3 regions of the Limnobaculum zhutongyuii genome follow, and region 1 is predicted to be linked to each of the others. Evidence: predicted binding sites of a transcription regulator. Region 1 holds the regulator's gene; each other region holds the start of a gene.
What was found. The regulator CRP, encoded in region 1, controls carbon source genes, mostly activating them, when cyclic AMP is high. The targets are predictions, from matches to a motif close to ATGTGANNNNNNTCACAT.
Positions count from the first base shown of each region.

Region 2: garD (galactarate dehydratase) is a predicted target of CRP. The motif match lies at 6,175-6,192, and genes of this name have one in related genera.
Region 3: EKN56_RS15280 (PTS mannitol transporter subunit IICBA) is a predicted target of CRP. The motif match lies at 6,136-6,153, and genes of this name have one in related genera.

Region 1 covers NZ_CP034752.1:4,161,164-4,171,790, reverse strand. Annotated here, with positions in the region: gene argD (bifunctional acetylornithine/succinyldiaminopimelate transaminase) at 1-265, shown strand, start outside; gene EKN56_RS18685 (YccS/YhfK family putative transporter) at 486-2,567, opposite strand; gene crp (cAMP-activated global transcriptional regulator CRP) at 2,638-3,270, opposite strand; gene EKN56_RS18675 (phosphoribulokinase) at 3,567-4,436, opposite strand; gene EKN56_RS18670 (YheU family protein) at 4,521-4,769, opposite strand; gene EKN56_RS18665 (hydrolase) at 4,766-5,746, opposite strand; gene EKN56_RS18660 (LysE family translocator) at 5,848-6,450, shown strand; gene EKN56_RS18655 (ABC transporter ATP-binding protein) at 6,508-8,430, opposite strand; gene kefG (glutathione-regulated potassium-efflux system ancillary protein KefG) at 8,788-9,339, shown strand; gene kefB (glutathione-regulated potassium-efflux system protein KefB) at 9,339-10,627, shown strand, end outside.
Region 2 covers NZ_CP034752.1:2,988,889-2,999,515, forward strand. Annotated here, with positions in the region: gene garR (2-hydroxy-3-oxopropionate reductase) at 1-753, opposite strand, end outside; gene garL (2-dehydro-3-deoxyglucarate aldolase) at 836-1,603, opposite strand; gene gudD (glucarate dehydratase) at 1,714-3,051, opposite strand; gene EKN56_RS13440 (enolase C-terminal domain-like protein) at 3,140-4,474, opposite strand; gene EKN56_RS13445 (MFS transporter) at 4,494-5,828, opposite strand; gene garD (galactarate dehydratase) at 6,378-7,940, shown strand; gene EKN56_RS13455 (CdaR family transcriptional regulator) at 8,096-9,250, opposite strand; gene dgt (dGTPase) at 9,496-10,627, opposite strand, start outside.
Region 3 covers NZ_CP034752.1:3,422,338-3,432,964, reverse strand. Annotated here, with positions in the region: gene EKN56_RS15295 (protein bax) at 570-1,271, shown strand; gene EKN56_RS15290 (MltR family transcriptional regulator) at 1,985-2,521, opposite strand; gene EKN56_RS15285 (mannitol-1-phosphate 5-dehydrogenase) at 2,619-3,773, opposite strand; gene EKN56_RS15280 (PTS mannitol transporter subunit IICBA) at 3,907-5,883, opposite strand; gene EKN56_RS15275 (SAM-dependent methyltransferase) at 6,747-7,460, shown strand; gene EKN56_RS15270 (autotransporter outer membrane beta-barrel domain-containing protein) at 7,811-9,412, shown strand; gene EKN56_RS15265 (MFS transporter) at 9,488-10,627, opposite strand, start outside.

The DNA of each region.
Region 1 (10,627 bases):
GGAAGAAATTAATCAGCTCTATCATGTATTTACCGACATTCGTGGCTTGGGTTTGTTAATCGGTGCGGAACTGCAGCCCGGCTATCAGGGCATGGCGAGAGAGTTTCTTGCTGCGGCAGTAGAAAATGGCCTGATGTTACTCAATGCCGGCCCTAACGTAATCCGTTTTGCTCCATCTCTGGTTATCCCGGAAAAAGATCTACAACAGGGGATGGATTGCTTTGAAAAAGCGGTAAAACAAATGGTTGAGGCTAAGGGGAAATAATTAAAACGGGAAATAGTTATGAACGAGCGGAGTTAATCTGAGGGAGAGACCGCCGTTGGGGTCGACTTGGCGTAAGCCAACGAAGTGCCCCTAGGCGGGCTAGGCCCGAAGCACTCCGAAGCTGAGTACGTAGCCCTTCCGGCCGAGCACAGTGATGATATGAATACATGGTGTTTACGGCCGGAATATCCACCGAGGTAAATTTTCAAAAAATTACCAGCTACCCCTCTTCTCTCAATCTCCGCTTCAACCACATTCCATGATGTGGCCTCTGCTGCCACGCCAGTGAAGAAATAGTATGCATTGTCGTAAGGTGCGCCAGTATCCGTTCGATATGTTTTTCCATTGAGGTTTCTGATAACTCATCCTTATCCCCGGATTCCACAATAGGCAATATGCTGGTATCACCGCTGGGACCGTCATATTCCAGACGTTGCTGACAGGTCTGAATCAAAATCTCACAGGTGTTTAAATAATTCTGTGCTAACGCCGGAACCAAGACGTATTGGTCCCGGGCGATAGTGGTCATTGCATTCAGGTGCTCAACTAAAAACTGGCTATGGGTAACCCACAGGCGCATATCGGCTAAATAGCGAGTATTAAACCCCGGTTCCTGCATGGCCTGATTCAATGCGGTAAAAAGCGTATTGTGAGCCTGGTTAACCTTCATTCGGGTATAAGCCAGTTCAGCAATATCATTGGTCCGATTAAATATTTGCCGCAGATGCTGTTGATAGGTCTCCAGCGCATTGTGAGCATTTTTACGTAATAACGCACTTTGCCATTGAGGCCATAACCACAGGCTACTGGCAAATGCCAGCATACAGCCAATAACCGTATCGATCAGGCGCGGCAACAGGTAATTCATACCGCTGTTAGAGATAATCTGTAAGGTATAGAGGGCGGTAATGGTGAATCCAATGACTGCAATACCATAATTTTTACGCACTATCAGATAAGAGCAAAACGTCAGAACTAACATCAAAATCAACATCAGATTTTGCGAGTAGTAGAGATGCAAAATTGCTGCTCCGGCAAGAATACCGATCATGGTGCCCAGTGAGCGGTGCTGAATTCGAATTCGGGTCGCGTTATAGCCATTTTGGCTAACCACCATAATGGTCATCAGTATCCAGTAGGGCTTAGGCAGATTGAGCGTCAGACCAATTCCGGCACCTGCCGCTAATGTAAGACCAAGACGTGCGGCATTTCTGAGAGCGGCAGATTTAAGCGAACAATAATTTTTTAGCGCTTGCCAAAAAGGAAGACGATTTTGTATCGGCATCAATGTGTGGTTGTATAACGGCTTTTGACGGCTAAGCAAGCGGGCAATGCGACTGAAATGATAATAACAAAAAGCCCCAACCGGATTATCAGGATGCTGTCTGGTAATTTTCTCCAGTGCTGATAATTCCGTCTCCATACTGAAAGGCGTTGGGCGTCGATGATAGAGGATATCATCAGCTAATACCTGTAAGCGTTGACTAATAGATTTTGCATTATGACGAATAATAGCTTCGGCCTGACTTTGCTCAACCAGCTTTTGTACTTCCGCAGGCTGGTGCAGGCTGACGGTAATGTGCTCCTGCAAATCGAGAGCCACCTGAAACGCCTGAATTAATCGCCGATGACGAGGGTGCTTCAGATTGGGAATCATATAGATTTGCTGATAAATCAACGTGATGATATCCATCACTTTCTGTTGGCGTAACAGTAGGGGAGGGAGTGCTTTTTCAGGATCGGTATGTTGGGTTAATAAGCTGTATTTCTCTTCAAAATAGTAAGCTAACTGACGAAAAAGCAGGCTAAGTGATTCTCGCATGGGTTGTTCTTGCCAGAGCCGAAACCACAGGTGGATAAATAAACCATACCAGAACGTGCCAATGGCAAATAATATGGCTACTCGCCAGATAGGTAAATTCCCCGCCATACTGAGCGTAAAAATGGCGGTCACTAATGCCGCAGGCATTAATCGTCCATAAAGCGGACTGATTTCCGCCGTTACACCAAACAGGAGGGTCAGAATAAGCATGCAGAACGGCAGCGGAACTGACCACAGCAGCAGAAACTGTAACAATACACTGCTAATAACAAACAGTGAGCCACCAATAGCCAGCCGTTTGAAAAAGTGTTTATGGGGAGTGTCGAGACCACCAATACTGCAGCAGGCAGGAACAAGGGAGAGTAAAAAGCCGGTTGCCAGATCGTCGAGTAGCCAAAACAGCAAGACAGGCAAACAGAGAACTAAAGTTTGGCGCAGAGCATAATTGACTTCTGGATGATAAATGACTCGTCGCCACATAGGCCTCCCCGGGAAAAGAAAGCGGATATGGCATTTGGAGGCCGTAAACCTATCCGCTTCTCTTTATTATTTAACGAGTCCCGTAGACAACGATAGTCTTTCCATGAGCGGAGATCAGGTTTTGATCTTCCAGCATTTTTAAAATACGTCCTACCGTTTCACGGGAACATCCAACAATTTGACCAATTTCCTGACGGGTGATCTTAATTTGCATTCCGTCTGGATGAGTCATTGCATCCGGCTGTTTAGCCAGGTTGAGTAATGTCTGTGCGATACGGCCCGTAACATCAAGGAAGGCAAGGCTTCCTACTTTCTCAGAGGTAACCTGTAAGCGGCTGGCCATCTGAGCAGATAAACGCATTAAAATATCTGGGTTAACTTGAATCAGCTGGCGAAACTTCTTATAGGAAATTTCAGCAACTTCACATGCTGTTTTTGCCCTGACCCAGGCACTGCGCTCCTGACCTTCTTCAAACAGGCCAAGTTCTCCGATGAAATCCCCCTGATTGAGATAGGAGAGGATCATCTCTTTACCTTCTTCATCCTTAATCAGAACGGCTACGGCACCCTTTACAATATAGTAAAGAGTTTCTGCTTTTTCACCTTGGTGAATAAGTGTGCTCTTGGATGGATATTTATGAATATGACAATGAGATAAAAACCATTCGAGAGTAGGGTCTGTTTGCGGTTTGCCGAGAACCATTTGTTGTTATCCTCTTTGTAGTCACTGCCTAACACAGCAAAGCGAGAAGCTTGCCGAAAATCTTACCCGCCCCGAAGCATATAACTTGCCAGGTGAGCGCTATTATAGCTGATGTAAAAAAGAATATAGAGGTGTTTGTGGGTTAGTATTGCATCAGCCTGAGCAAACTCTAATTTATCTGTTATACCCACACTATGGTTTTAACACAGGTTGAGCCAAGAGTCTCGTGTTGTCTTACTAAAATGAGGGTTAAGCGGCGCTGATTCGGGTTATTCGCCTGTTTTATCCTCATTTCCCTATTCTAATATTCTGCCTTCTAATAATTGTTGTATTAATGGTGTGATAATTAACTCCATAGCCAGCCCCAACTTCCCTCCTGGAATCACTAAAGTGTTTGTTTGGGAGATAAACGATCCCTGTAACATGACCAGTAAATAGGGAAAATCAATTCCTGTCAGCCCCCTGAAGTGAATAACGACCAGACTTTCGTCCATAGTTGGAATACTTTTCGCAGAAAACGGGTCAGAGGTATCAACGGTGGGGACGCGTTGGAAGTTGATATGCGTCCGGGAAAACTGTGGGGTGATGTAATTGATGTAGTCGTCCATTGAACGCACAACAGAATCCAGTACCGCTTCCCGGGAGTGTTCTCGTTCCACGGTGTCGCGGATCAGCTTTTGTATCCACTCCAGGTTAACGATAGGAACGACTCCAACCAGCAAATCGACATGCCGGGCAACATTATGTTTTGCGGTGACGATGCCGCCATGCAGACCTTCATAAAATAGCAGGTCGGTGGTTTCAGGCAGCGGTTGCCAGGGGGTAAAAGTACCGGGTGTTTGATTATAGGGAACCGCTTCATCATAAGTATGCAAGTACTTACGTGTGCGTCCGTTTCCGGTTTTTCCATATTCAATAAAACTGTTTTCCAGCAGAGCGAAGTCGTTCGCCTCGGGACCAAAATAACTGATGTGGCGCCCTTGCTCTCTGGCTTTACGAATTTCCGCATCCATCTCCGGACGCGTATAACGATGGTATGCATCACCATCAATGCGTGCAGCGCTTAAATTTAGCTGCTGAAAGATTTTTCTGAAGGCCAGACTGGTGGTAGTAGTACCGGCTCCGCTGGAACCAGTTACTGCAATGATCGGATGTTTTGCTGACATTAACCTGATTCCTTAGTTTTCGTTGTTATTACCAGAGCATAGTCGGATTGGTGCAGGGCTGTCATAAAATTTTATTCAGATGAATCAATACTCCGGATAAGGCTGCTCTTCCATATCATCACTGAACCGATCTTTGGGCATAATATTGATGGTTTCATGCAGCTCTGACCAAACCAATATTACCTGACCACTTTTTAGCTGACGTTTAACGTCATCCACTTTCTGCTGTAACGATCTTTCGTGCTCTCCGTAATCGGTACCTTCACGCAGAACAAAGGATTCAATAATACTCTCCAGCGTTTCGGGCGCCAGTTGCTGCCACGGAATCATCATTTGTTGTTCTCCAGATAGCCGGTTAACCATTCAGGAATGCGATGTTCCAGCCACATTTGCGGTTTTTTCCATGTGCCACTGACAAAGCCAACATGACCGCCATGTTCCGTTAACTGATATTCAATATTTTCGGGCAGGCTGTTTTTCGCAGGGATCACATCGGGTGCCATAAAGGGATCGTCTTTGGCATGAATAATCAGCAGAGGAATACGTACCTGATGTAAAACCGGCAGGGCACTGCACTTTTGATAATAATCGGTAGCGTCTTTAAATCCATGCAATGGTGCAGTAAGGGCATCATCAAACTGACGGATCGAACGAATATTTTTCAGCGATAAATCGGGCAGCGGCATAATGTCGGGGTAACGGATAAGTTTACGTTTAGTACTCTGTTTTAGCAGGCCAAGTAGATAGCGATGATAGACTTTCGATAAGCCTTGTTCCAGACGACGGGAACAAGGATCGAGCATCAGCGGAGCAGAGACAATCACCGCCGCTTGCAGAGGCACGCGATCGCCTTCTTCAGCCAGATAGCAGCCCAGCATATTGCCACCCAGCGAGTAGCCGACGGCTGCGGTAGGGGCTTCTCCCAGCGTATTCTGTATCCAGTTGAGGAAAAAGCGCGTATCGCTGGTTTCACCGGAATGATAAGCGCGAGGGCTACGGTTAGGTTCACCGCTACAGCCGCGAAAATGCATAACCACCCCCAGCCAGCCGTTTTGACGGCAAACCGCCAGTAAACCATGGGCATAAGGGCTGTAAAAGTTGCCTTCTAAACCGTGAAACAATACCAGACGAGGCTTATGTTTGGCCTGATAAGGATCTTCACTCCAGGCAACATCGATAAAATCGCCGTCCGGAAGTTCCAGACGCTGCCATACCGGATCCAGACTGATCTTTCTGCGAATAATTCGCGGCAGCAGAGTTTGTATGTGTGGGTTAGCGGTGCCCGGTATGGGTCGAAATTGTGCATCCATAACAAAATTATTTTCACTCTTGGGGACTTGTGCGATCAATATCACACTGCTAGCTTGAATGGAATGATTAAACATCTCTCACTGGTAAAGGGTTCTACAGAATGGAGTTAGGCTGGTTTCTTTCTATGTCGATGTTTTTATGGATAGCGGCGGTTACACCGGGTCCAAATAATATGTTACTCACCTCTTCGACTGCTAATTTTGGTTTTACCCGATCGTTACCATTGATGTTTGGCATCATGATCGGCATGCAATTATTGCTGCTGTTGGTTGCTATGGGTGTGGGAACCTTGGTAACCGCCTATCCTTCACTACATCTGGCACTCAAAATTGCAGGTAGCCTCTATCTGATTTGGCTGGCGTGGAAAATTGCCACTTCCCGCTATGAGAAACTGGAGACAGAAAAAGGAACAGCACAACCGGTTCGGTTATATCAGGGATTACTGTTACAGGCGTTGAATCCTAAAGCCTGGCTAATGGGGATTGGTTCAATCGCCAGCTACAGCCTGGCCGGGGATATGTATAGCGCATCGGTGATCGCCATTAGTGTTGCCATGTTTATGGTCAATCTGGTAGCCGGATTTATCTGGATGGGCTTTGGTTCTGCCATTGGCCGTTTGCTGCAAAGTCGTAAGTCGTGGGCAATTTTTAATATCACCATGGGTATTCTGACGGCGGGCTGTGTGGTGCTTATCTGGTTGTAGTGAAAGCAAAATATTATTAGCAGAGGCGATGATAATCACCGCCTCTGTCATTCAGCGTTAATCATTCCCCAGATTAAAACTGGTCGTCATCTCTTCTAACTGCTCCTGCAGTTCCAGCCAGTTCATTTCAGTCTCTTCCTGAGCTGATTTTACACTAACCTGTTGTTGCAGCAGTTTTGTGAGTTCGGCTTTTTTCTCCGCCTCATAAATTGCGGTATCCGACAGGGCCAGTTCAATATCACTTAACTGTTTTGCCAGCTTGTTTAGCTCAATATCCAATTTATCGATCTTTTTACGAATGGGCTGAGTTTGGGTACGGAAGTCTGCTTCCCGACGTTTCTGATCTTTACGTGCCTGGGCGCTATTGGCGGTTGGCTCTTTATCATTCGCTTCCGGCTGCATTTCTTGCTTTTGCAGCTCAACTAACCACTGCTGATAATCTTCTAAATCACCATCGAAAGGCTCCACCTTCTTGTCATGAACTAAATAGAGTTCATCGGTAGTGGAACGCAGTAAATGACGATCGTGGGAAACAACCACCAGAGCACCGTCAAAATCTATCAGCGCTTCGGTCAGAGCCTGACGCATATCCAGATCGAGGTGGTTAGTTGGTTCGTCGAGCAACAGTAGATTCGGACGTAGCCAGACGATGAGTGCCAGCACCAAACGGGCTTTTTCTCCTCCGGAGAAGCGTTCGGTATTTTCACTGACTTTATCACCGCGAAAACCAAAGCCTCCCAGATAATCCCGCAGCGGCTGCTCATATTCCTGAGGAGCCAGACGGCTGAGATGCTGTAATGGTGATTCGTCAGGTCGAAGGGTTTCTAATTGATGCTGGGCAAAGTAACCCAGTTTGATGCCTTTAGCTAAACCAATCTCTCCCTGTTGAGGAGCCAGTTCCCCTGCCAGTAGTTTAATTAGCGTAGATTTACCTGCGCCGTTTCGCCCCAGTAAACCGATACGTGAGCCGGGAACCAGGTTCAGCTTGATAGATTGCAAAATGGTTTTATCGCCGTAACCTGCACTGACTTTTTCCATTCTTAACAGCGGATTTGGCAGGCTTTCTGGCTGGCGGAAACTAAAGCTAAAAGGATTATCAACGTGTGCAGGCGCAATTAGCTCCATGCGTTCTAACATTTTAATTCGGCTTTGCGCCTGTTTGGCTTTGGTTGCCTGCGCTTTAAAGCGGTCGATATAGCTTTGCAGATGGGCGACTTTCTCCTGCTGGCTTTGATATAAAGCCTGCTGCTGCGACAGCTTAGTAGCGCGCTGGCGCTCAAAGGAGGAGTAGTTACCGGTATATTCAAACAGCTGTTGCTGCTCGATATGCAGAATTTTATCCACGATAGGATCAAGAAAATCGCGATCGTGGGAAATCAGGATTAGTGTTCCTTCGTAGCTTTTCAGCCATTTTTCCAGCCAGATTACCGCATCTAAATCGAGGTGGTTGGTTGGTTCGTCGAGCAGCAGCAAGTCGGAACGGCAAAGCAGAGCCTGAGCCAGGTTCAGACGCATGCGCCAGCCACCGGAAAAGGCGCTTACCGGCTGTTGTAACTGCTCCTGAGAGAAACCTAAACCGTGTAGCAGGCTGGAGGCGCGAGGATAGATAGTCCATGCCTGTATGGCATCCAGCTTGCCGTGTAGTGAAGCAATTTCATTACCGTCGTTTTTCTCATTGGCTTCAGCTAATGCATGTTCAAGCCGACGGTACTCCCGATCGCCATCAATAACATACTCAACGGCGGGAATATCTAATGCCGGAGTTTCCTGATTGACCCATGATAAAGCCCAACTGGCAGGGAAAGTGGCATTACCGCCGTCTGCCGAGAGCTCGCCTTTTAACAGAGAAAGCAGCGTCGATTTTCCACAGCCATTTTTACCTACCAGCCCCACTTTTTGTCCGGGATTGATGGTTGCTGTTGCGTTATCAAGCAAAACGTTAACGCCACGTCGAATCTGTAATGAAGAAAAAACAATCATAGGGTCACATATCAAGTTATTAGTCGTTGGGTTATCAACAGTGAATATCCGACTTTAAAAATAAGTACGGCATGAAACTATTGATAGAAAACAGTGAGAGGAGTACAACAGCAGCCGCTACACTATTTTTAATATTATTGTTTAAAAGTAAAGCACTTAGCCATATTGACAATCGAGAGTCTGGTTATTCATAACAGTCTCTTTTTTAATATTATTATTGTTCAATATTTTAATTTACTGGCTAAACTTACAGAGTGCGACGGTTGTATAAAACCACCATTGATTCACACCAGTAATTTATAAGCCATGCATGGTAGCGGAAAATGTCAGTGATGACGATGTTTAGGGGAAGCGAAAATGTCGCACTTGCCAAAAGCCCTCGTCTTGTTTGCTCATCCGGAGCCCAAGCGCTCGGTTGCCAATAAGGCGTTATTAAAGGTTATCCGCAACTTGGATAACGTCACAGTCCGTGATTTGTATGCTTACTATCCCGATTTTTTTATTAATGCTCATCGTGAACATCAACTATTAAGAGATCACGAGGTCATTATTTTTCAGTTCCCTATTCATACCTATAGCTGTCCTGCCCTGATGAAAGAGTGGATTGACCGGGTATTAAACCTGCAATTCGCTGGTAGCATTGGTGCCAATGAGCTTTCTGGTAAGCGTTTTCGACTGGTGGTCACAGCGGGCGCGACTGAAAGTAACTATCAGCCTGGTGGCTCTGTGGGTTATACCTTCGATGATATCCTGCTGCCATTCAAAATAATGGCTAAAGCCTGTGGAATGGAGTGGGTTGACCCAATGATTATTTATCGTGCCCGCCGCCTGGAAGAAGATGAATTACAGCAACATGCGCTGAAATATGCCGAATGGCTTAGTGTGTCCGCAGAAGAGGATAGCGAATAATGGAAACTTCACCCCAACTTATCGCTGTTTTGGTTTTTCTCTCCGTGGCCGTTTTGGCTGTTCCTTTGGCAAAGCGAATTGGCATTGGTGCGGTATTGGGTTATCTGGTGGCTGGTATTGCCATTGGTCCCTGGGGATTTCGATTGATTAATGATGTTGATGAAATCCTTCATTTTTCTGAAATGGGCGTGGTTCTGCTGCTGTTTGTTATTGGTCTGGAATTGAACCCGGCCAAACTGTGGAAAATGAGAAAGCCCATTTTTGGTCTGGGTACCGCTCAGGTGCTGATTACCAGTGCTGTTCTTTGCGGACTGTTGTATTGGGCCGGTTTTGGCCTGTCAGCGGCAATCATTGGTGCTATTGGCTTATCGATGTCATCTACCGCAATGGCGTTACAGTTGATGAAAGAGAAAGGCATGCGCGGTGATGGCGGACAGTCCGGCTTTGCTGTGTTGCTATTTCAGGATATGGCGGTTGTTCCTGCTCTGGCGCTGGTACCGATTTTGGCGGGCACGGGAGGATCTGGTGCCGACTGGTTTACCGTTCTCAGTAAAGTGGTTGGACTGGCAATTTTAGTTCTGGGGTGTCGTTATTTATTGCGCCCGATTTTTCGCTATGTTGCTGCTTCGGGCGTACGGGAAGTGTTTACTGCCACCGCTTTGCTGGTGGTATTAGGCGCAGCCGTACTGATGCAGCAAATAGGCTTCTCCATGGCGCTGGGTACTTTTCTGGCGGGTGTACTGTTGGCAGAAAGTGAATACCAGCATGAACTGGAAGTGGCTATTGAACCGTTTAAAGGTTTGCTGCTGGGGTTATTCTTTATTTCGGTGGGAATGGTACTCAATTTAGGGGTTTTCTACTCGCATATCCTGCAGGTGTTAGTGGGTGTATGTGTTCTGTTACTGGTTAAAAGCGTGGTGCTATACGGATTAGCCCGTTTCTTTCGCATTAACCGTTCAGAGCGATTACAGTTTTCTGCAGTCCTTAGTCAGGGGGGCGAGTTTGCCTTTGTGCTGTTTGCCGCGGCCAAATCTCAGAATATTTTTGATTCAGAACAGATAGCGATGCTGTTAGTGGTAGTGACCATTTCTATGATGACCACGCCGATATTAATGCAACTGGTCGATAAGATATTAGCGCGCCGCTATAACCCGGGGGATGAACCCGCACAAGCATCCGATGTCGAAGATGATGAACCTCAGGTAATCGTGGTTGGATTTGGTCGCTTCGGTCAGGTAGTTGGGCGCTTACTGATGGCAAATGAAATTCGTCTGACGGTACTGGAGCG
Region 2 (10,627 bases), 1.2 Mb from region 1:
ACCAACCCCATGTGATGTATCCAGCGCATTCGCCAGATCTTTAATATGCAAATCGATACGGAAGCCTGGCTTAAAGTTACGATCCATCACCATAGGTGCTTTGGCATCCAGTACGGTACTACCCGCCAGCCCACCACGGATAGCCTGATACACCAGATCCGGATTGACTCCCGCTTTGGTTGCCAGTACCAGTGCTTCAGACATGGCTGCAATATTCAGTGCAACGATGACCTGATTAGCCAGTTTAGTGACGTTACCGGCACCAATATCACCAGTATGAACCACAGAACCTGCCATCGCCTTCATGATGTCAAAGCAGCTATCAAATATTGCTTTATTACCGCCAACCATAACGGACAGAGTGCCATCAATCGCTTTTGGTTCGCCGCCGCTCACTGGAGCATCCAGCATTTCTACCCCTTTCTCAGCCAGTGCTGCACAGATTTCACGGCTGGCCAGTGGCGCAATGGAACTCATATCAATAACGATAGCGCCTTTCTTTGCACCTTCAATAACGCCATTCTCTCCCAGAACAACCTCTTTTACCTGCGGTGAATTTGGCAGCATCGTAATAATCACATCACTTTGCTCTGCTACCGCTTTTGGCGTTGCCGCAGCGACGGCACCGGCTGCGACAGCTTCAGCAATGGAATCCGCATTGCGATCCATGACAACTAACGAGTAACCCGCTTTCAGCAGATTTTTGCTCATTGGTTTGCCCATAATCCCTAAGCCAATAAAACCGATTTTCATTACATATTCCTCATAGTGTTCGTTCTCAATCCTGTGGCATTAACCACAGGAGAAGGGGTAAAACAGAATTGTCGTCAGACAATTACTTATATTTGTCTTTCAGTGCCTGAGTGGCGGTACGGAAAACGCCAAGATCGCTGCCAACGGCAACAAAGGTTGCGCCCCACTCAAGGTAGCGGCGCGCATCCGCTTCTACCGGAGCCAGAATGCCGCAGGCCTTACCATGTGCTTTTGCACGCTCAAAAATATGGCGAATCGTTTTTTGCACTTCCGGATGTCCGGCCTGACCTAAATAGCCCAGCGCAGCCGACAGGTCACTTGGTCCTACAAAGATGCAATCCACGCCCTCTACCGCTGCAATGGCATCCAGATTATCGACACCCTGCTGGCTTTCGATTTGCACCATCACACTGATGTTGTCGTTAATTTTGCTGAAGTAATCCGCTACGGTGCCGTAACAGTTGCTGCGATGAGATACCGATACGCCACGAATACCCTGTGGTGGATAACGTGTAGAAGCCACCGCCTGCAATGCTTCTTCTTCTGACTCAACAAAAGGAATCAACAGATTATGGAAACCAATATCCAGTAAACGCTTAATGGTGACCGGATCGTTGGACTGAGGGCGCACAATGGCTGCGCTGTCGCTGCCTTTTAGCGCCATCAGTTGAGGGATAAAGGTCGTTACGTCGTTTGGGGCATGTTCGCCGTCCAGCAGCAGCCAGTCAAAACCGGCATAGCCCAGAACCTCAGTGGTGATAGGACTGGCAAGTGAAGCCCAGCAACCAATTAATGTTTTACCACCCAGGAGATCCTGACGAAATGGGTTAACAACGGTAGATTTAGACATCATGAATCCTTTTTATTATCTGCAGCACGACGGCTGGTGATTCAGTATTAATTAAGCCTGAGTGATAATCTTTCCGACGGGCTACGGCCATTACCGCAGCCCCTCTTTGATTAACGAACCAGACAAGGACGTTTGTTATCAAAGGTCCAGTTTGGAACCAGATACTGCATACCCATCGCATCATCACGGGCACCCAGTCCCATGTTTTTATACAGCTCGTGGGCTTTAAGCACCTGATCCATGTCGATCTCAACACCCAGACCCGGTTTCTTCGGCACTTGTACCATACCGCCCTTAATTTGCAGTGGCTCTTTGGTGATACGCTGATTGCCTTCCTGCCAGATCCAGTGAGTATCAATGGCGGTAATTTTGCCCGGTGCCGCTGCGGCAACCTGAGTAAACATCGCCAGTGAAATATCAAAGTGGTTATTAGAATGAGAGCCCCAGGTCAGGCCCCATTCGTGGCACATTTGTGCTACGCGTACCGAACCTTGCATGGTCCAGAAATGCGGGTCAGCCAGTGGAATGTCCACTGAATGAAGCTGAATGGTATGCCCCATTTGACGCCAGTCAGTGGCAATCATGTTGGTTGCGGTTAACAGGCCGGTGGCGCGGCGGAATTCAGCCATAATTTCACGACCGGAATAACCCGCTTCAGCACCACATGGGTCTTCTGCATAGGCCAGATAACCACGCAGGTATTTACCAATGCGAATCGCTTCATCCAGTGACCAGGCACCATTGGGGTCCAGCGTGATACGCGCCTGTGGGAAGCGTTTAGACAGAGCAATAATAGACTCAGCCTCCTCTTCCCCAGCCAGTACACCGCCTTTGAGTTTAAAGTCATTAAAACCATACTTTTCATATGCGGTTTCTGCCAGACGCACTACGCTATCCGGTGTTAACGCCTCTTCATGACGCAGACGATACCAATCGCATTTATCATCCGGCTGGCTTTGATAAGGCAGGTCAGTTTTCTTACGATCGCCGATGTAGAACAGATATCCCAGCATTTCCACTTCATCACGCTGCTGACCATCCCCCAGCAGGGAAGCCACTGTCACCCCTAAATGTTGCCCCAGCAGATCAAGCATCGCCGCTTCTATTGCGGTTACGACGTGGATGGTGGTACGCAGGTCAAATGTCTGAGTGCCACGACCACCTGAGTCTCTGTCGGAGAACTGGGCACGAACGGTATTCATAACATTTTTATATTCACCCAGAGTTTTACCAATGATTAATGGTCTGGCATCTTCCAGCGTCTGGCGAATCTTCTCGCCCCCCGGAACTTCACCAACACCGGTATTACCGGCATTGTCTTTCATAATCACGATATTACGTGTGAAGTAAGGTGCGTGAGCACCGCTAAGGTTTAACAACATGCTGTCGTGTCCGGCAACCGGAATCACCTGCATTTCAATAATCATTGGGGATGATGAAGCGCTCATAGTTAATCCACCTTGTTCTCTATTATTCAATAAATTAAGTCTGTTTTAGCCGGTCAGCTGATGTTAACGGCCAACCGACAAATCATCATTAGCGCACCATTGCCGGACGCTTTTTATCAAAGGTCCATCCTGGGATCAGATACTGCATCGCCATGGCGTCATTACGCGCACCGGACGGCATTTTTTTATACCGCTCATGGGCTTTTTCTATCTGGTCCATATCCAACTCAATACCCAGACCGGGCTTATCGCTCAGGGCAATTTTGCCGTTAACGATTTGCATCGGCTCTTTGGTCAAATGCTGACCTTCCTGCCAGATCCAGTGAGTATCCAGTGCGGTTGGATTACCCGGTGCCGCAGCTCCTACGTGGGTAAACATTGCCAGAGAAATATCAAAGTGGTTATTAGAGTGGCAACCCCAGGTGAGGCCCCATTCATTACACATCTGCGCAATGCGGGAAGCGCCGGTTAATGTCCAGAAATGCGGATCCGCCAGCGGAATATCTACTGCCTGTAACATGATGGAGTGGCACATTTCGCGCCAGTTAGTCGCCACCATATTGGTTGCCGTTGGTAGTCCGGTTGCCCGACGAAACTCCGCCATGATTTCCCGACCGGAATAACCATTCTCTGCACCACAAGGATCTTCTGCATAGGTAAGAACATGGTCCATGCCTTTACATAAGCGGATAGCTTCATCCAGCGACCATGCACCGTTAGGATCTAACGTGATACGTGCATCCGGGAAGGTTTTGGCTAACGCAGTAACCGTTTCAATCTCAGTTTCACCCGCCAGTACACCGCCCTTCATTTTAAAATCTTTGAAGCCATAGCGATCTTTAGCCGCGGCAGCCAGTTCTACTACGGATGCAGTGTCCATGGCCTTTTGATGACGCAGACGATACCAGTCATGTTTACCGGTTTCCGGAGCCAGATAAGGCAAATCAGTTTGTTGGCTGTCACCGATGTAGAACAGATAACCCAGCACGGTAACTTCATCCCGTTGCTTACCTGGTCCCTGTAATTCTGCAACCGGTACACCCAGATGTTGGCCCATCAAATCCAACAGTGCCGCTTCCAGAGCCGCTACTGCATTAACCCGTAGCTCAAAGGTCCAGGCGCCTTTACCAAAAGTGTCATAATCTGAATTCAAATTGCCCTGATGCATTTTATCGACCAGTCGGTTAAGGATTGCTACCGACTGCCCCTCCACGTGGGGGATTGCCTCCACCAGCGTGTTGTAAATCACTTCACCACCCGGGGCTTCACCTACGCCGGTATGACCGGCGTTGTCTTTAATAATGACTATATTGCGAGTGAAGTATGCGCCATGTGCTCCGCCGATATTCATTAGCATACTGTCATGACCGGCAACCGGAATGACCCTCATGGAAACAATGTTTGGCGTATCTTGCGTATGCATAGTACTTGTCTCCTGATGATTACACTTTCAGCTCAATACGCTGAATCTTACCAACCACAAACAGATAGCTAACAATCGCGACCGCAGCATGGATACCGACGTAAACCAGAGCACCGTTGAACGACCCGGTAGTGTGTACGATGTAACCGATAGCAATTGGCGTTACGATACCGGAGATATTGCCACACATATTGAACAGACCGCCGCTCAGGCCGCTGATCTCTTTAGGTGCGGTATCCGCCATAACCGCCCAACCTAATGCACCAATACCTTTACCGAAGAATGCCAGCGCCATAAAGCCAACCACCATCATTTCGGATTCAACATAGTTACAGAAGATCATAGAGATAGATAACAGCATGCCCAGTACGATAGGTAACTTTCTCGCCAGTGTAATAGAGCCTGTTTTCTTCATCAGATAGTCAGAGATAATGCCGCCCAGAATACCGCCGGCAAAACCACATAACGCAGGAACAGACGCCACGAAGCCCGCTTTCAGAATGGACATACCACGAGCCTGAACCAGATAAACCGGGAACCAGGTAATAAAGAAATAAGTTAATGCGTTGATACAGTACTGACCGATATAAATACCCACCAGCATACGTGAACTTAATAACTGCTTAATGTAGTGAAGTTTAGGGCCGCCATCTTTTTTAGCGCTCTGCTGATCCATATTGGTCAGCGCACCACCGCGTTCGATATGGTCGATTTCGCCCTGGTTGATGCCCGGGTGCTCTTTCGGATTGTGAATGACTTTTAACCAGATTAAGCTGACGATGATACCCAGACCGCCCATGAAGTAGAACACGAACTGCCAGCCCAGAGTATGAGTCAGCCAACCCATAATTGGCGCGAAGATGACGGTTGCAAAATATTGTGCCGAGTTAAAGATGGCAACTGCCGTACCACGTTCTTGTGCCGGGAACCATGCTGCAACAATCCGACTGTTGCCCGGGAATGATGGGGATTCAGCTAAACCCACCAGAAAACGCAATGTGAAGAGTAATACCAGTGCCCACATACCGCTCAGGAATCCAATAGCGCCCTGTAACAGTGTGAAGGTCGACCAAATGAAGATACTCCAGAAATAGACGCGTTTAGAACCAAACCTATCCAGTAACCAGCCACCCGGCAATTGGCCCAGTACATAGGCCCATGAGAATGCAGAGAACACATATCCCATACCGATGGCATCCAGCCCCAGCGAGGTAGACATTGGTGCACCAGCAATCGATAGGGTTGCACGATCGCCATAGTTAATTGCGGTGACCACAAACAGCATAACAACGATCCAAAAGCGAACGTGAGTGGGTTTTTCCCCTACCCCTGTCACCGACTTTGTAGACTCCATGGTATTCTCCTGTAGATAAAGTTATTCGGTCAACTTATCCATCAATTTTTTAATATTGTTAGTGATAATGGTTGTGTTAAAAATTATTCTTTGAGTAAGTAATAAATAAATCCGCAAATTTATTTAGTCAGAAATAAGAAAATAGAAAAATTAAGAATTCATAAAACCGCTGAGGGGATACTAATTGTTTCGGGTTAGCTAAAGCATTGGGCATATGCACAATCATTTATGTAATTCAGACCATTTTTTGCACATTAATTTAGGTGAATATATGAAAAACACCAATAAAATCATTTTGTTGTTTTATTTAAACCCATCCAGATTTCAGTAAAAAAATAGTCCGGAAAGTTGATACTTGTCACATATCAATCGCCAATTATTCATTTACTAAATCGGCAAAAAAAATAGCCATTGTTATTTTTAAAGATAGGCAGTAAAAATATAAACAGGATATAAAGGTAAATAGAAAAAATTCGCTAAACCGCCGCTAATTACAATACTTTTAAAATTATCACCTGTTAAAACTCTTTAACACTGAAGGTATTTATAATGATTAAAGATAACAATCTTGCTGCTCCGCTTTATATTAAAGTCGACGAGCAGGACAATGTAGCGATTGTAGTGAATGATAACGGGCTGCCTGCTGGCACCCGGTTTAGCTGTGGTTTGGAGTTAACGGAATATGTTCCTCAGGGTCATAAAGTGGCTTTACAGGCTATCGCCAAAGATACAGCCATTGTGCGTTATGGGGAGATTATCGGCTATGCGGTACGGGATATTCCCCAAGGAAGTTGGATCGAAGAGTCGCTGGTGACACTCCCACAGGCTCCCGCATTAGAAACCCTGCCATTATCGACTAAAGTTCCTGAAGCGCTTCCACCCTTAGAAGGTTATACCTTTGAAGGCTACCGTAATGCCGATGGAAGCGTCGGCACTAAAAACCTGTTAGGCATCACCACCAGCGTTCAGTGCGTTGCGGGTGTCGTTGATTATGTGGTGAAGCTAATTGAACGCGACCTGCTCCCCAAATACCCTAACGTTGACGGTGTTGTTGGCCTGAACCACCTTTATGGCTGCGGCGTTGCGATTAATGCACCGGCAGCAGTTATCCCTATTCGAACCATTCATAATCTGGCACTGAACCCGAACTTTGGTGGTGAAGTGATGGTTATCGGTCTGGGCTGTGAAAAGCTCCAGCCGGAAAGGTTGCTGGAAGGCACACCTGATGTACAAAAGATCATTCTGACCGACAGTCCGATTATCCGCCTGCAAGACGAGCAGCATGTTGGCTTCGAAGCCATGATTAAAGAGATCATGTCGGTAGCGGAAAAACATCTGCAACGTTTGAATAGCCGTCAGAGAGAAACTTGCCCGGCGTCTGAGCTGGTGGTCGGCATGCAGTGTGGCGGCAGCGATGCTTTCTCCGGTGTTACCGCCAACCCGGCGGTAGGATATGCGGCTGATCTGCTGGTGCGCTGCGGTGCCACCGTGATGTTCTCAGAAGTGACGGAAGTTCGTGATGCTATTCATTTGCTTACGCCTCGCACCGTAACGCCAGAAGTGGGTAAAGACTTACTGCGTGAAATGGCCTGGTATGATAACTATCTGAACAGCGGCGAAACCGATCGCAGTGCTAACCCGTCACCGGGTAATAAGAAAGGTGGTCTGGCTAACGTGGTGGAAAAAGCGTTAGGTTCGATTGCTAAATCAGGCAAAAGCGCCATTGTTGAAGTGCTCTCCCCCGGTCAGCGCCCAACTAAACGCGGGTTAATTTATGCCGCTACCCCAGCCAGCGACTTTGTGTGTGGAACCCAGCAGTTAGCCTCCGGCATCACTTTACAAGTATTCACTTCCGGTCGTGGAACACCGTACGGTCTGGCGGCAGTGCCGGTGATCAAAATGTCTACCCGTAGCGCGCTGGCCAAGCGCTGGTTTGATTTGGTGGATATTGATGCAGGTACTATCGCTACCGGCGAGGCAACCATTGAGCAAGTCGGCTGGGAACTGTTCCACCTGCTGTTGGATGTTGCTAGCGGACGTAAAATGCCATGGTCAGATCATTGGGGATTACATAATGCGCTGGCGGTGTTTAATCCGGCGCCGGTGACGTAATGTAGCGATATCTCTTTTTTATTTGGGTCAGTGAAGTTGATACTGACCCTTTTTGCTGAGTCCATCAAATAGACTCTGTTGGATATTCAAGCCGTAATAACATCGTGTTCGGCCGGAAGGACCATAGCCTCAGACATATCTATTCATAAAACCAATCATTCATCATCCAGCTGCAATGCAATATACAACTGCATATGATCATCAAACTTCTTCAGGTTTAATCCGGTAATTTCCGAGATGCGATTCAGGCGATAATCCAGAGTATTGCGGTGAATATAGAGAGATTTAACCGTAGCTCCTGGATGCATATTATGTTTAAACCAGGCCAGTAAGGTACGACGTAATAAGCCATTATTATCCATGGCTTTCAGCTTAGCCAGAGGGCGATTCAATTCGTTAACCTGCCAGCCACCGCGCAAGCTATCCAGTAACACCGGCAGCATCAAGTCCTGATAGTAATAGCTATGCTGTTCAGGCATTCGCTGTTTGCCTACCGACATGGCCGCTTTGGCTGTGCTGTAAGAACGCGCTACGCAGCCCGGACCGGAGAAATGGTTGCCTAAAGAGACTCTGACATTCAGGCGACTGCTTTCAGAAATGCGCAGCAAAAGGCTATCAACTCGTTTACGGTGCTCTTCTGCATCCCAGCGCCCGTGACTATTCAGAGCTGGTTGCAGCACCACCATTTCATTCAGGGAGACGATGGCAATCAGATTATCCCGATCGGGAACCGTTAGCAGGCTTTGCAGCTGCTGCAGCTCCTTCATTGAGACATCCACCCCCAGATGACCGCTATCCAGCTCAATCAGCGTCACGACCCTCGGTTGGGAGAGGTCGATACCTAAACGCTGTGCCCACTCCATCAGTGATGTGGGTAACTCATCGCTGCGGATCAGGTTTAATACCAGCGCTTCACGCATCCGGCTATCCTGCGCCAGCATATTCATCAACCGCGCCTGCTCCAGCATCATCTCCGCCGCCATACCGACCAGTTGACCATGCTGACGTAGAACATCGGGTTCCCCCGTCAGACCAATCACTCCGACAATATCGCCTTCAACTCTCAGCGGTAGGTTAATACCGGGACGCACCCCATGAAGACTGGCGGCTACCGCTTCATTAATTTCTACCACTCGCCCCTGAGAAAGCGCCAGCAAAGCCCCCTCATGTAACTCGCCAATACGGTTAATGTCGCCGCTGCCGATAATGGTTCCTTTGGCATCCATCACGTTAATGTTGCTGTCAATAATCTGCATCGTTCTGTCGACGATATCCTGAGCGAGTTTGGCATCGAGGTGATAAAAAGACATGGCGGTATCCCTGAAGTGATTCTGACCCTCAAGACTAATTGCTGTTTTTAATCAGAGCATTGTGCAAATGCCCAAATTTGTATTCTATTTGTTCAAACTGCGGAAACAGTCACAATTATGCGGGGGGAAAACAGCGATTTGTATAGAAAAAATATCATTTTGATAACAATAGTGGCATATCTCCCTGAAACAGGGAGAAGATAAAGTGGGATATTGTAGAAAACTGAAGATCTGACAGCAGAACGCTACTCTGCCGCCATTAATTTACGGTATTCATCATAAGCATAAAGATCGGTCATGCCGCTAATGTAATCCTGAATCAATCTGGCACGATAATAGAATTCCCGAATCTCCAACTGTGATTCAGGCAAATGCCCTAATTTAGCCATGGCTTCTTTATAAGCCATGCAATGTTTGGTGGAAAGCTTATGGAATAGCCGGGTCTCTATCAGATAGCCCCGATGGCTATTCTCTTTAACCAGACGCGTAAAATCAGCCATCGGCATATCCAGCAACGGGCTATAAATATCCAGCAGGCCGTTAATTACCCGATATCCCTGTAACTCAAGCTGTTCCACTTCTTCGTGGCTAAAGACATATTTCAACGCCACATCTTTATACACACTCAATAACTTGAAGGCTTCATCACCATCTTCCAGCAGCGCCTGATTAAAGTTTCCGGCAAAAATCGCCGGTAAATTTTGAATAAACCGTTGCGCTGCTTTCGGCACTAATTGACCGACGGTATATACCCGCAGATACATAAAAAATTGATCTTCACGATGGCGATAGCCACTGCCCTGTTCCATTTTACGGATGGCACTACCGACGGTTTTATCAAACAGATCGCCCTCGGATACCGTTCCCCAGGCGCATCTCAGGTGGTCATACAGTTGCTCAATGGTCAGAATGCTCTTCTCTACGGCATCTTCGAGATCGGCAATGCAGTAAGAGATATCGTCTGCGGCTTCCATAATATAAGTCAGCGGGTAACGACTAAACTCTTCCATGCCCAGCTTATAACGCAGTTCGGTCACAAAAGCTTCTTCTGCCAGATAATAGCCGGGCTTTTTCATCAGATAGCTGAATTCAGCCGGGACGCTGTCTGACCAGTATGCGGGTTTGGTGTATTTCAGTATGCAGGCGACCTGAGAATAGGTCAGATTCAGTTTCAGCAATGTGTGCACCAGACGAATCGCCTGAGCATTGCCTTCAAAATTGCTTAAGTCCTGACAAATGCGTAAGCGCAGTTGATTCAACTCTGGCTGTTCATCTTCCAGTCGCAGACAATGATAGTGACATAGCTTACCGGCTCCGGCGTTCAGACGTTTGCCAAACCAGTTATTGATTGCCGCTTCGCCAAAATGGCCAAAAGGA
Region 3 (10,627 bases), 740 kb from region 1:
GACAATACCACTTGATAATGCCTTTACAATACCTTTGTGCGAAAACCTTGAAGCAGTTAACATTGTTGGCGGCCGCATCGCGGCCACTACTCCTTTATTCGTAATAAATTCTTTTGATATCAATAGCAACAGTACGACGGGCTATTATCACGAAAGAGCTGTTTTAATTTTTGTTAAATAACAATATGTATTTTAAAGATTTTTTTAGATTAAAAGGTATGAATAGAGACGAAGACACAGGATCGCCCATAGGTTAATCACAGAATTGTGCAACCGCTGCCAGTACTGAATCGATTATTTAAAATGCATCGGTAACATCTCATGCTGAAAAAGTGCTTTTATATCCAAATATTACGCGTCGAATTGATATTTTGGTGAGATAATCGTTTTTTGTTACAACTTGCTACTTTCAATTTATTCCTGCATCATCGACCATCTTAAATCGAAATCTGATTATTTTGTGAACTAGTTTTGGAGTTTTTATGCCTTCACTTGCTTTAAAAATAATAGGTTCGGCGTTTTTCTTTTTGAGTGTGAGTTCATCGGTCGGTTGGGCATCAACAGGGACAATGAAACATCAAGAGTATTCTCTCAATGATAAGCTTGACAGCCTACCTGACTTGCGAAAATACCCTTCCGGCACTCAACGAAAAAAAGCATTTCTTAATGCCGTTGTACCTATTATTGATCAACAAAACAGTCAAATTCGCCAGGAACGCGAGTGGCTATTAAAAAAGCGTTCATCCCAGAGCTGGAGCTCACAGGACATCGTGCGGTTACAGCAAATCTGTAGTCGTTATCGTATGGAATGCACTTCAAATCCAAAGAAGGTGAAGTGGGATGAGCTGTTAAAACGCGTTGATGTTCTGCCGACTCATTTAGTGGTTGCTCAGGCAGCAACAGAGTCAGGTTGGGGAACCTCTAAGCTGGCGCAAACCAATAAGAATCTGTTTGGTATGCGCTGCGGTAGTAAAAATTGTAATAGTAAAGGCGGAATAAAAGGGTATTCATCCTACAACTCTGTAGATGATTCAGTTACCGCTTATTTACTGAATATGAATACCCACGCGGCTTATAATAAACTGCGTGATTCACGGGCCGCGCTGAGAAGCCAGGGCGATACCGTGACGGCGGAGCACTTAGTGAATAAACTGGGGCGCTACTCTGAACGAGGTACGTCGTATAACCAGTTTTTACGTAAGATGCTGGATCATAATGAAGAGTTGATTCAGCAGGTGAGAACTGCGTCGAGTCTTGATACTGCGGGTTAGTTGGTGGTTAGAGATGTAAAAAACCGAACAGGTAGCTGTTCGGTTTTTTTTATGGGGTAAAAGGATAAATGGCGCTGATGCTGATGCTGATGCTGTTTGGTTCGGTGTAGGTTTCGCCGCTTTATGTACTGTGTTTATCTCGGCAGTGGAGCTTGCGTCGAGCAGAGGGGCGTTGGGGCGAACGCCCCTCTGCACTCCCCGCGCCTGCGCAGCCGACTGTTGACCGCCGCGTTGCGGCGGCAACCTCAGTCAGCCCAGAGGCTTAACGCACCGGCATAGAGCCGCTCCCGGCGTCGCTATGCCTCTCGCCGCATCCATGCGGCTCGTGCTGCCTCTGGTCTTCCTTCGGCAACATTCGGATGCTTTAACCTGAAGGGCAAAGGGCAAAGGGCAAAGGGCAAAGGGCAAAGGGCAAAGGGCAAAGGGCAAAGGGCAAAGGGCAAAGGGCAAAGGGCAAAGGGCAAAGGGCTAAATATAAGAATAAATGCCGGAATGAATCATCTGACTGGCAGTTAACATTGCTAATTGTCGGGAGAGGCCGCCGTTGGGGTCGACTTGGCGTAAGCCAACGAAGTGCCCCTAGGGGGACTAGGCCCGACACACTCTAGACTTAAGTACAAACTGTCTTCCGGCCGAGCACATTTGTGATATGAGCAATATCGCTTTTACGGCCGGAATATCCACTGCAGCCAAAAAAAACCTAAAACAACATCCTAGAACGCCTTCTTATGCCCCAATCTCGACAACAAATCCGTAATACATAACACCAACGTCGAGCGGATAGCTTGCTGGTATCGCTGAAGCTGCATATCCACCAGTTTGTCATCAATCACTTCTTCCGGCAGGTTTAGCACCGGAGGTGGGGGGAGGGTGATACCGTGTAGCATATGCAGTGGCCCCAGCACTTCATCATCGGTAAAGCTGAGATTATCCTGAATATTGATCAACTCATTATTCAACGCCAGCAGTAGCTCGACATCTTCATACTCATCCCGGGTGATAACTCCAAGCGCATAAATCAGCTTCAGACGCACCGGAAGCGCGGCTAAAGGGCCTGAGCCCTCCAGCAGCGGTTCAACAGCATACTTCACGGCATAGTCATCTTTGCGGAATACCTGCAGGATCAGCAGATCGACGGCATCGGCTAGCAGGCTGACCGCAGCCTCAATAAAGCCTTTTACCGTTAATCTGGCATTCAGACGTTCCAGAATGCGATTTTCAAATACCTGAGTTTCTTCCATTGTTGCCATAGTTTACTTTGCCAGCTAAAGCTTTTTACCTGAATAACAGACATTGCTGCCTGATGTGGTTACATAAAGGTGCATAATCTCATGATACAGGCATCTGCTAAGCCTGATGTTGCATGGTGTTATACACATTTGTTATTTGTGCCACAACCTTCGGTTGATCCTGAAGGTTACAAACATCTCGCAGGGTTTGTTCAATTCCCTTCGATGCCAACATGGCTGCCAGTTCCTGCGCCTGCGGATCTTGCTCACTGCGATAGCTCAGCGCAGCAGCAATACCAATCAGTAAATTTTGGTTAGGTAAGCCGTATTCCAGCGTACCACGAAGCGGTTTAATTAACCGATCCCCCTCACTTAGCTTACGCAATGGTTGGCGGCCGACTCGTTCAACGTCATCATGCAAATAAGGGTTCTCAAAACGGCTAAGGATCTTATCAATATAGGCCGCATGTTGCTCGGGATCGAATGCGTAACGGCGGATCAACACGGCACCGCTCTCTTCCATGGCTGCTTTTACGACCTGACGAATGTCCGGATTGAGAATAGCATCACGAATAGTTTTGCATCCGGCCTGCTGGCCTAAATAGGCGGTAATGGCATGCCCGGTATTGAGCGTAAACAGCTTACGCTCTATATAGGCCATCAAATTCGCCGTAGGTTCCATACCTTCAATATGTGGCAGGTCTCCCTTAAACTGAGTGCTGTCTACAATCCATTCACTGAAAGTTTCCACTGTAACATCCAACGGATCGTTTGCCGCTTCGCCGGGAGGAACAATACGGTCTACGGCGGAATCAACAAAACCAATATATTGTTCCATCCATTCCCGCATCTCTTGCGGAATCTGCAACATGACATGCTGCTTAAGCTGACTGGTGCCGCGCACCATATTCTCGCAGGCAATGATGTTTAGCGGCTGGTGATTGCCCTGTTGATAACGAACGATGAGCCCTTGGGCCAGAGTACCGGCAATTTTTTCCAGTACCTGTGGGCCAACGGCGGTGGTGGTGATATCTGCCTGAGCTATTTGACGAATCGCATCCGGACTGGCGCTATGAATCGCGCTGATACGGCTGACTTTTTCTATTCTGGCATCTTTACCAACCACATTAACCTGATAACTTTGCTGGTGCGCCAGTTGGTCAACCAGCGGCTGATTTACGTCGGCAAATGTGAGTTCGGCCTGAGCATCGGCTAATAGTTTACCGATAAACCCGCGCCCGATATTACCTGCACCAAAGTGGACTGCTTTCATAAGCTTAACCTTAATAATCTGTGTTCAAATCTAAACCGTAAAAAGAACAGGGGCCGGGGGACCAGCCCCTAATAACAAAGTATCTGCAGCTAAATTGATGGCTGCGGCAGTAGATACTTTGCAATATGTACCATTACGCGGCTTGCTCACCGGCCAGCAGGTCTAAAACTTCCTGCACGCTGGTGGTTTGTGCCAAACGTTCAATAATGCCGTCTTCATCCAGTGCATTGGTTAAACGGGTAATAACCTGAATGTGCTGGTTATTGCGCGCAGCAATGCCAATGACCAGATGAGCGATCTCTTCCGGTGTGTCACCAAAACAGACGCCCTGTGGATATTGGCAAATCACTACGCCAGTACGCAGTACGCGATCTTTGGCTTCTACGGTGCCGTGCGGAACGGCGATGGATTCTCCAAGATAGGTTGAGGTTAACGCTTCACGGGCCAGCATCGCATCGACATAGTCGGGCTCTACATAGCCACCATCAACCAGCATCTGACCGGCAAAGCGAATCGCCTGCTCTTTATTGTCAGCCTGCAGATTGAGGAAGATGTTATTAGCACCCAGCTCAAACAGATTTTCTTCCTGATTGGCGGGGTCGAAATGTTCATCGTTGGCGGCGACAATAGTTTGAGTAATGAGTTTGCTGTCGTTAGCTGCCTGAGGATGTTTGGCCGCCAGCAGGCGCGCCGTTAAGTCGTTGTAGAGCTGACTGTCGAGAAAGTTTTTCAGTGAGATATGTATGGCATGCGGCGCATGATCCATTGCCCGACGAGTGAGATCCTGATGGGTGATTACCATATCCACACCTTCCGGCAGACTGTTAATCGCACAGTTGGCAACGGCAATGTGGTTGAGTCCGGCATCTTTTACTTTTTTACGTAATACCCCAGCCCCCATTGCGCTGGAGCCCATACCGGCATCGCAGGCAACCATAATAGTGCGCACATAGCTTAAGTCTTTTGCCATATCGCCTTTATGCATTGCCGGTTGTGCGGCTCCGCCTTGTGCTTTATTGCCTTTGGACTGTTGCTTCATGCCTTGCATGCGGCGAGTGGCGTCTGCCAGACCGTTGTTCTCTTCTTCACCGGCAGGTACGCGTTTAAGCATCACTGCTGAAATCAGGAATGAAACAATGCCGGAAGCCAGAATAGACAGAACTACCCCGATTAACGATGACTTTGGTGTCATCAGCAAGACGGCAAAAATAGAGCCGGGAGAGGCCGGAGAAACCAGTCCTGCGTTAAATAGCGTTAGGGTAAACACGCCTGTCATTCCGCCTAAAATCACCGCAATGATCAAACGCGGATTCATTAATACGTAAGGGAAGTAAATCTCATGAATACCACCAAAAAAGTGGATGATTACTGCCCCCGGAGCGGACTGTTTTGCACTGCCTTTACCAAAGAACATATAGGTTAACAGCACACCAAGGCCAGGGCCTGGGTTGGCTTCAATCAGGAAGAAAATGGATTTACCGGTTTCGGTTGCCTGCTGAATGCCAAGCGGAGAGAAGATCCCGTGATTGATAGCATTATTCAGGAACAGGATTTTTGCTGGTTCAACAAAAATAGAGGTTAATGGCAGCAGGTTGTTTTGCACCATAATGTTAACCCCGGCGGCCAGCAGCTTAGACAGGGACTCAACCAGCGGTCCGATAGCCATAAAGGCCAGAATAGCCAATAACATACCAATAATACCGGCAGAGAAGTTATTCACTAACATCTCAAAACCACTTTTGATTTTACCATCAACCCAGCGGTCAAAACGGCGGATGGCATAACCACCCAACGGCCCCACAATCATGGCACCCATAAACATCGGCATATCGGCACCGATTACCACACCCATGGTGGTGATTGCGCCCACTACACCACCCCGTTCGTCGCCAATCAGGCGCCCACCGGTGTAGCCAATTAACAACGGCAGTAAGTAGGTAATCATCGGGCCAACCAGCTTGGCTAAGGTTTCATTTGGTAGCCAGCCGGTAGGAATAAACAGTGCGGTAATCAGCCCCCAGGCAATGAATGCGCCGATATTGGGCATCACCATGTTGCTGAGGAAGCGGCCAAAATTCTGTACCTTGACCTTTATATTTGGTGATAACATAAAACACCCCTCGAGGTACGCGCAGATGGTGGTGCGCGTAGTAGTAGTCGGGACGGCTTCGCCAAAAACCGTCAATCATTTTCAATGCAGGCCGACTCTATCACGACATTTTTATCTCGCGTACCCCGGGCGGACTTTGTGATCATGATCACCATCCACCCCCCTTGCTTTATGTTTATACGTGACATTGATCACGAAAACTGACTGTAAGAAAGCGACAATGTTAAAAAAACGCCTATCTCAGACATTTTTATGTGAACTAAATCACTATTTAGCTGGTGGGGTTTGTTTATTAAATGTGACATTACTCACAAAGTATTTTTCATTTCCTAACTTACCAAGCGATAACGCTGTTTTTGAAACTCTCAGCTTTGATGGTTGATGAATATTTCTGTAACTTAATTACAATTTATTGGTTTTTGGCGGTTTTTTCAGTAATGCCGCATGGCGATTGGCTTTTTCAGAATCTTTCTTTTATAGTACCCACGCACATGGTGCACATGGTGCACATGGTGCGTTATTACTTTTATTATCACTGTTTCCCAGAGGCCTGCATGTTGGAGATTGCGTTAAACCACTGATATTGATCCCGAATTGAATCGGGCGATATCACACATCCCTTGAATGATGAATATTCTGCGCCGCAAACAGCGGACGCGTAGAGGATTGAGTGTGGTTTTTAACGAGGTTTTCAATATGATGCTTTTCATCCGGAACGTACCGTTCCTGCGTCATCCTGCATTTAGTTATCGACTCTGCTATCACGATTTATCTGTGGTATGGGTTCTCTGCTGCCTGTTGGTTTGTGCCGTCCATTCATCATTTATCCGTTTTATTAATATTGTTAAAAAGGAAAATGACCAATGACGTCATCAATTAACCTGTTATTTCAAGATTCATTTTTACGCCAAAATATGATGGGACCTAATGCTTTGCTCATCGCTCAAGAACTGACGCGGGATCTGCCTTTGAAAAAGGGGATGCGTATTCTGGACCTGGGCTGTGGTGCAGGAATCACGTCGTTATTTCTGGCCCACCATTTTGATGCCACTATTTATGCGGTGGATTTATGGATTAGCTCTACCGATAACTGGCAGCGATTCAAACAGTTCGGCATGGAAGATCGCATTATTCCGCTCAATCTTGATGCCCATGAATTACCGTTTGCTGAAGGCTATTTTGATGCCGTGATCAGTATTGATGCTTACCAGTACTTTGGCCATAAGCCCGGCTATCTGGAAACTCATCTTGCTCCGCTGGTAAAACCCGGTGGTTTAATTGCCGTGGCTGTTCCCGGGTTACAGCGTCCTTTAGTCAATGGGCAACCGCCAGAAGAGATGCTTCCATGGTGGCAAGAGGGAATGTATTTTTTCACCAGTGATTGGTGGAAGACCCTGTGGGAAGGCTCTGGTGCGGTATCGGTTGAAACTTGCCGTGAAATGGACTGTTGTAAACAGGCCTGGGATGAATGGTTACTGTGTGACAGTAATCCTTATGCAGTAAAAGACAGGGATATGATGGCCTTTGAAAACGGGCAGTATTTCAATCTGGTTCAAATAGTCGGAAAGGTTAACTGACCGATAATTGAGTGAAACAGTGGCCTGACGATTGTCAGGCCACTAATTAAAAAGCTATCTGATAACAGTTTCTTCAATAATTTAATTAATATGTGTTTGTTTAATTAATAATGTTATTTATAACTGTTGATATTGTTGTCATTTTTTTCTTTTATGACCTTTTTTTAGATGAGTGAATCTCATTGACTCCTTTATTTAAAAGGATTTTGATTAGCTTTGTAAAAATCTTTAAATATCAATATTCAAATTTAATATTGACTGTTTTTTGTCCTTAAAGCGTGGTTATTGTTAATTTTGTTTGTTAGCATACCCACCAATGGAGCTGTATTAATAGAGGGAACGACGTCAATATGAAAACCACATTATCTACCTTAAGCATATTAATTCTTTTGGCGTTCTGCCAGACAGCCTCTGCATTGAGTACCACTATCTCTGATGGTGAAACATCCTCCATTCACGCCGGTGGCTATTTATCTGACATCACTCTGGTTAACGGTGGGGGAGAATTGCGCCTGATGGCTAATGGAGTCAGCGCACCAACTTATGCCGAATATGTTGAGCTAAACGGTGATGATGCACTGATGAGGATAACGGCAAATAGCGCAGATACGGATACGGTAGAGATTGGTACGCTGCGGGGCACAGGTAATGTTGTTTTTAATAGCGTAATGAATGGCACAACAGAGAGTGCGACATACTCCCGTTTAAATATCGATACTCTGTCAGGCTGTATAACCTTCGATTTTAATACTGACATTCAGCATGGGCGTAGTGATTATTTGACGATTCGGCAGGGTAGCGGTCGGCATCTGATTAGAGTGGCGGATTCTGGCGCAGAGATCGCCAACCCCGGCGAAAAATCACTGGATTTGATTACCGATCAAAGCGGTGGCAGCAGCTTTAATTTAACCGATATTAATGGCGTCAATATTAATGCGGTAGATGGTGGTACCTATATCTATTCCTTATATAACCGCCCTGAAGCCAGCGGAGAAGTTTGGTATCTTGGCGCGATTGATCTGCGACCTGATTCCCCGAGCCTTAGTCCTGCTACGGATGCGGTACTCGCTATGGCGGCAGCACCTCAACTGATATTTAATAACGAGCTACAGAATCTGCGCTTTAGAAAAGGCTCCCTGTTGCAAAATGAAGGCAATGCCGGAGTCTGGGTTAGAACTACCGGCGGGAAAAGCAACATTTCCGCTGATAATGCGCACTTTAAGCTGGAACAGGCGGGTATTGAGCTGGGGGCCGATCGCATGATGGATTACGAGAGCGGTAAAGCATTCTGGGGTGCTTTCACCAGCTACAGTAATTCGGATGTGAAGCACGCTCGCGGTGGCGTCAGCAATATAGACAGTTATAGTGCGGGGCTTTACGGCACTTACTTCGATCAAAGCGGTTGGTATCTTGATGGCATATTGAAATACAGCCATTTCAGCAATGATTTACAGGCCATATCTACCAATGGGGCGGGTATCAAAGGCGATTACAGCCAGAATGCGCTGGGCGGATCGCTGGAAGTTGGCTATAACACGTCGGTTGTGGCTGATATCTGGATTGAACCCTACGTCCGTTTAGCCTATGTGCAGGTTGGCGGAGAAAACATTACGTTAAATAATGACATGAAAGCCAAAATTAACCATCAGGATTCTCTGACCAGCGAATTGGGCTTTAGCCTGGGCAAAAGTTTCAGAGTAGGGGAGAGCAGCATGGTAACCCCCTATATTAAAGCGGCCTGGGTGCATGAATATATTGATAACAACAGCAGCGTCATTAACCAGCGTAATAAGTTCACTACCGATTTATCTGGTGATATGGCTAAAGCAGGGCTTGGGGTAGATGCCAGACTGTCCCGACAGGTTACGCTGTTTGCTGAAGTTGATTATGCCAAAGGCAGTAAGGTCGAAGTGCCGATTCAGGGAAATTTAGGATTGCGCTATAGCTTCTGATGATTTACCGCAGGCCAGCCCGATGATGAAATGCTTTTTTTCTCATTTAGCCATTGGGCCTTTTGTTACGCTAATTTATGACTTAACCGCCGCCGTTCGACACAGCAAATAGCTCAAAATAATCCCTAATGCTCCCCAGGCCCCGGTTAACAACCAGACAGAACGCCAGCCCTGGGTGTAATCCACCAGCAAAGCGACAATAATCGGCCCGGCAAACTGACCAAAGCTTATCCATTGTTGCAACCAGCCAATGGTGACGGGGATATTTTGTGCCGATGGCGTGACTTTAACTGCCAGATTAAACAGGGTTGCCGGAGCTAACCCTCCGGCGGCAGAGAATAAAGTGATGGCGATAAATTGCGTCCAGGGAGAGCTGTTCAGCCCGAAGGCGACAAAAGCGGACACTATCATCGTAATGAATGCGATATTTAACAGCAGATTAGCGGATACCTTTTGCTGCAACAGTTTGCCCGCCAGTAAATTACCAACGATATTAACCCCGGCGGCAATAGCGGTGAACGTTCCCATTAACGCACCGGAAATTCCCGCTTCGCGGTAGATAATCGGTAAAAAACTAATGATCGCAACCCACTGGCTGGTATACATAGAAAAGGTTACGGCCACCAGCCAGGGTTCTTTCACCGTCAGAGTTTGTTTAATCGATAACCAGGCTTGATGCAGCTGATTATGCCCGGGAGTATGGCCTGAACCGTTCTCTTTAACCATGCGCCACACCAACAGCGCCATCATCAGGGTGATAATGCCTGAACCCGTCCATAGTGCCGACCAGTCAAAATAGTTAAGCATTGAAGCACCGGCAAAGAGCGCAAACACTGTAGCAGTTGGTATATAAGCACTCCAGAGCGCCACAAAGAAACTTAAACGGGCTTTAGGGGCTATATGTTTGATTAATGCCGGGGCAGACATGGTGACCATTAACAAAGCAAAACCTTCGATAATGCGAAAGACTAACAGTGTCGCTATGCCACTGGCGGTTGCTCCGGCAAAGGAGGCGGCGGATAAGACACAGAGCCCAATCAGGATACTTTGCTTTTGTCCGATACGTTGAACAAACAGACCAAACACCAACCCCAATAGCATTCCCGCCAGTTGAAACACCGAAATCAGCCACCCGGCCTGTGAGAGGCTAAGCTCCAGTGTTTCCTGTAAAACTGGCAGCGCCGGAGGTAACTTCCAGATATGCAATGCGGCACT